2 regions of the Streptomyces sp. NPDC034103 genome follow, and region 1 is predicted to be linked to the other one. Evidence: riboswitches for the same ligand, from Rfam matches in the RefSeq annotation. Region 1 holds a riboswitch; the other holds the start of a gene.
What was found. A riboswitch is a leader RNA that binds a small molecule or an ion and turns the genes downstream of it on or off. The one in region 1 is predicted to bind S-adenosylmethionine.

Region 1 (2,389 bases):
CCAGCGCGTCCAGGCCCACCAGGTGCAGCGCGTCCACGAGCATGCCGAGCTCCACGCCGTAGCCGACGGGGAACGGCAGCCGCTCCAGCAGGGAGCGGCGGGCCGCGTACTCGCCGCCGAGCGGCTGCACGAAGCCGGCCAGCTGCGGCCAGTGCATGTTCAGCAGCGGGCGGGCCATGAGTTCGGTGACCCGGCCGCCCTGGCCCGCCGCGCCGCCGAGCGGGCGGTCGTACATGCCCTTGACGAGGTCGACACCCGGGTCGGTGAGCAGCGGGCCCACGATCCCGGAGACGAAGCCGGAGGAGAACTCCCTCAGGTCGGCGTCGATGAAGCAGACGATGTCGCCGCGGGTCACCAGCAGCGACCGCCACAGCACCTCGCCCTTGCCGGGCACGGCCGGGATCCGGGGCAGGATCTCGTCCCGGTGCACCACGGTCGCGCCGGCCGCCGCGGCGACCTCGGCCGTACGGTCGGTGGAGCCCGAGTCGACGACGACTATCTCGTCGACCAGGGGGACCTGGAGCACGAGGTCGTGGCGGATCACGGAGACGATGTCACCGACCGTCTCCTCCTCGTTGAGCGCGGGCAGCACCACACTGACCGACTGGCCCGTGCGCTGCTTGGCCGCCAGGATCTGGTGGAGCGGGCGATCGGTCAGGGACCAGGACCGGGTGGTCAGCCAGCGCTCGACTTCGTTCAGCACAGTGCGCGGCTCCTAACGTGTGTGATCCATCTCGCGGTTCGGACGACTCTCTCAACTGTCCTGGTCGTCGGTTACAGTCTTGAACAACGCGGATGACCATCGCATGTCCAGGGTGGCCCGCCGTTCACACAACTTCATACCGCTCATCCAGAGGGGCAGAGGGATACGGCCCGATGAAGCCCCGGCAACCCTCCAGTCGGTTCTCGTAGATCACTGTTGATCGCTCAGCGAGGCTCCCGACTAGGGAAGGTGCCAAATCCGTCTCACGGCGAGATGCGTCGTGAGGAAGATGAGGAGAAAGGGCCTCGCCTCCATGGCTGCGCAGACTGTTGCAAGCACCACCGAAACCACCGTAGACCTCGGCCCCGCCGCGGCTCTCAGCTGCCGCGAGTGCGGTCACCGCGTGCCCCTCGGCCCGGTCTTCGCGTGCGAGGAGTGTTTCGGCCCGCTCGAGATCGCCTATGACTTCTCGGCCTACGACACCGAGGACCTCCGCAAGCGGATCGAAGCGGGACCCGCGAACATCTGGCGTTACGCGCCCCTGCTGCCCGTCCCCGCGGACGTGGCCGACAAGCCCAACATCAACCCCGGCTGGACCCAGCTCGTCAAGGCCGACAACCTGGCCCGCGAGCTCGGCGTCACCGGCGGCCTGTACGTGAAGGACGACTCCGGCAACCCGACGCACTCCTTCAAGGACCGTGTCGTCGCCCAGGCCCTGGAGGCCGCCCGCGCCTTCGGTTTCACCACCCTGTCCTGCTCCTCCACGGGCAACCTGGCCGGTGCCGTCGGCGCCGCCGCGGCCCGCGCCGGCTTCCGGTCCTGCGTGTTCATCCCGCACGACCTGGAGCAGGGCAAGGTCGTCATGGCCGCGGTCTACGGCGGCGAGCTCGTCGGCATCGAGGGCAACTACGACGACGTGAACCGCTTCTGCTCCGAGCTGATCGGCGACCCGGCCGGCGAGGGCTGGGGCTTCGTCAACGTCAACCTGCGGCCCTACTACGCGGAGGGGTCCAAGACCCTGGCGTACGAGATCTGCGAGCAGCTGGGGTGGCGGCTCCCCGACCAGCTGGTGGTGCCGATCGCCTCCGGCTCGCAGCTGACGAAGATCGACAAGGGGCTCCAGGAGCTGATCAGGCTCGGGCTCGTCGAGGACCGGCCGTACAAGATCTTCGGTGCCCAGGCCGAGGGCTGCTCGCCGGTGTCGGTCGCCTACAAGGCGGGCCACGACGTCGTCCGTCCCCAGAAGCCGAACACCATCGCCAAGTCCCTCGCCATCGGCAACCCCGCCGACGGTCCCTACGTGCTCGACATCGCGCGCCGGACCGGCGGCGCGGTGGAGGACGTCACCGACGAGCAGATCGTCGACGCGATCAAGCTGCTGGCGCGCACCGAGGGCATCTTCGCCGAGACGGCGGGTGGCGTGACGGTGGGTGTCACGAAGAAGCTGATCGACAGCGGGCTGCTGGACCCGACGCTGACGACCGTCGTCCTGAACACCGGCGACGGACTGAAGACGCTGGACGCGGTGGCGGGTACGGGTCTCACCGCGACCATCCGCCCCAGCCTCGACTCCTTCCGTGAGGCTGGGCTCGCCTGACAGGTAGTTGTTCGTCTGCGGGCCCGCGGGGGCCGGCCGCGCAGTTCCCCGCGCCCCTGGGTGCGTCATCCCGACCGGAGGTTTCCACG
Region 2 (2,389 bases), on a different contig from region 1:
GCGTGCTCCGAGCTGGATAGGGTGGGCCCACCACGTTCTACGACAACCAGGAGCGGCCTGATGAGCGCTGTGACCCCCGCTGGAGGCGACACCGCGGCGGGCCGTTCCTGGCCCGAGGTACTGAGCACCCTGCTCGGCGGGCGGGACCTGACCGCCGGTGACACGGCGTGGGCCATGGACCGCTTCATGAGCGGCGAGGCCACGGACGCCCAGATCGCGGGCTTCATGGTGGCCCTGCGGGCCAAGGGCGAGACGGTCGAGGAGATCACCGGTCTCGTGGAGGCGATGTACGCGCACGCGCAGCCGCTGGACATCCCCGGCCCCGCCGTCGACATCGTCGGCACCGGCGGTGACCGGGCGAAGACGGTCAACATCTCCACGATGTCTGCCATCGTGATCGCGGGCGCCGGGGCCAAGGTCGTCAAGCACGGCAACCGGGCCTCCTCCTCGGCGAGCGGTTCGTCCGACGTGCTGGAGAAGCTCGGCATCAACCTGGACCTGTCGCCCGCGCGGGTGGCCGAGGTGGTGGACGAGGCCGGCATCACCTTCTGCTTCGCGGCCAAGTTCCACCCGTCGATGCGGTTCGTCGGCGGGGTCCGGCGGGATCTGGGGATCCCGACCTCGTTCAACCTCCTCGGCCCGCTGACCAACCCCGCCCGGGTCACCGCCTCGGCGGTCGGCTGCTTCGACACCCGGATGGCGGGGCTCATCGCCGGGGTGCTCGCCGAGCGCGGTTCCTCCGCGCTGGTCTTCCGCGGCGACGACGGTCTCGACGAGCTGACGACCACGGCCACGTCACGGGTGTGGGTCGTCCGCGACGGCGCGGTGCGCGAGGAGGCTTTCGACCCACGGGACGTCGGTCTCGACCTGGTGCCGGTGGAGGCGCTGCGGGGCGCGGACGCCTCGTTCAACGCCGAGGTCGCCCGACGGCTGCTGGACGGTGAGACCGGCGCGGTGCGGGACGCGGTGCTGCTCAACTCGGCTGCCGCGCTGGTGGCGTTGACACCGACCGGGGCGCCGCTCGTGGACCAGATCCGGGCCGGCATGGCGAGGGCCGCCGAGTCCATCGACTCCGGCGCGGCCAAGCGGACGCTGGAGCGCTGGGTGGCGGCCAGCAACGCCTAGGCGCTCCGCCGGGTGGTGCCGCGACCGGACCGCGTGTCGCTCGCGGCGCCGTCGTGGCCGGTCGCGCCGCCGGTCGCGCCCACGCGGCGGTAGCCGCACATCGATACGGCCCCGCGCCTCTTCGGGGGCGCGGGACCTCGATTCCGTCATGCGGACAGCGGTTGCGGGACCGCGATCACTTCCCCTATCTTCCTGTACCAGGTCATGAGTGACAGTCATGAGGCCCCGGCCGACTGTCCGGCAACCCTCCGTCCGTGGCGGGGTGCCCCGGGTGAGGACCAGGTCGTAGGCAGCGAGGTCTACGACAAGCGCGGACCCCTCGAGAAACCAGGGGTCCTGGTCGTCGAGGAGCCTTCCGTGAGCAAGCGAATGCGATAGGGCCGCCGAGCCCCGCCTCCGCGCACCCTTCTTCCTTTCCCCGCATGCCGTCCTTCCGCATGCCCTCTCACGGGAGTTCCCCATGTCTGTCTCCACCGCTGCCGCCGCCCAGACGCTTTGCACCCCGCTGCCCGTTCTGGGGCGTGATGTCACCGTCCCGCTCGTCACGGGCGGCGAGACCACCTACGCGGCCCTCGACTACGCGGCCAGCGCCCCCGCCCTCCAGCGGGTCTGGGACGACGTGGCGGCCTACGCCCCGTACTACGGCAGCGTGCACCGGGGAGCCGGCTACCTCTCCCAGCTCTCGACGGACCTGTTCGAGAACGCCCGCCGGACCGTCGCGGAGTTCCTGGACTGCCGGGACGACGACCAGCTGATCTTCACCCGCTCCACCACGGACTCCCTCAACCTGCTGGCCCAGGCCCTCCCCGCCGACTGCCAGGTCTTCGTCTTCGAGACCGAGCACCACGCGAGCCTGCTGCCCTGGCAGGACGCCCGGGTCAGCTACCTCGACGCCCCGCGCACCCCGGCCCAGGCCGTCGAGACCCTGGAGAAGGCCCTCGCCGCCCGTGACCCCCACGGCCCGGCCCTCGTCTGCGTCACCGGCGCCTCCAACGTCACCGGCGAGCTGTGGCCGGTGCGTGAGCTGGCCGCCGCCGCCCACGCGCACGGCGCCCGGATCGTCCTGGACGCCGCCCAGCTGGCCCCCCACCACCCGGTGTCGGTCCAGGACCTCGACGTCGACTGGGTCGCCTTCTCCGGGCACAAGCTGTACGCGCCCTTCGGCTCCGGTGTCCTGGCCGGCCGCGCCGACTGGCTCGTCGCGGCCGACCCCTACCTCGCCGGCGGCGGCGCCAGCCGGAAGGTCACCCGGCGCGAGGACGGG

Region 2: linked by a shared signal. The riboswitch ahead of ACZ56U_RS34535 (aminotransferase class V-fold PLP-dependent enzyme) and the one ahead of thrC (threonine synthase) in region 1 are both predicted to bind S-adenosylmethionine.

The regions. Positions count from the first base shown of each region.
Region 1 is NZ_JBVISS010000007.1:428,853-431,241, reverse strand. It holds gene ACZ56U_RS18305 (glucosyl-3-phosphoglycerate synthase) at 1-703, opposite strand, end outside; SAM riboswitch class I at 844-999, shown strand; gene thrC (threonine synthase) at 1,017-2,300, shown strand; gene ACZ56U_RS18295 (MoaD/ThiS family protein) at 2,389-2,389, shown strand, end outside.
Region 2 is NZ_JBVISS010000019.1:7,903-10,291, forward strand. It holds gene trpD (anthranilate phosphoribosyltransferase) at 61-1,125, shown strand; SAM riboswitch class IV at 1,326-1,442, shown strand; gene ACZ56U_RS34535 (aminotransferase class V-fold PLP-dependent enzyme) at 1,586-2,389, shown strand, end outside.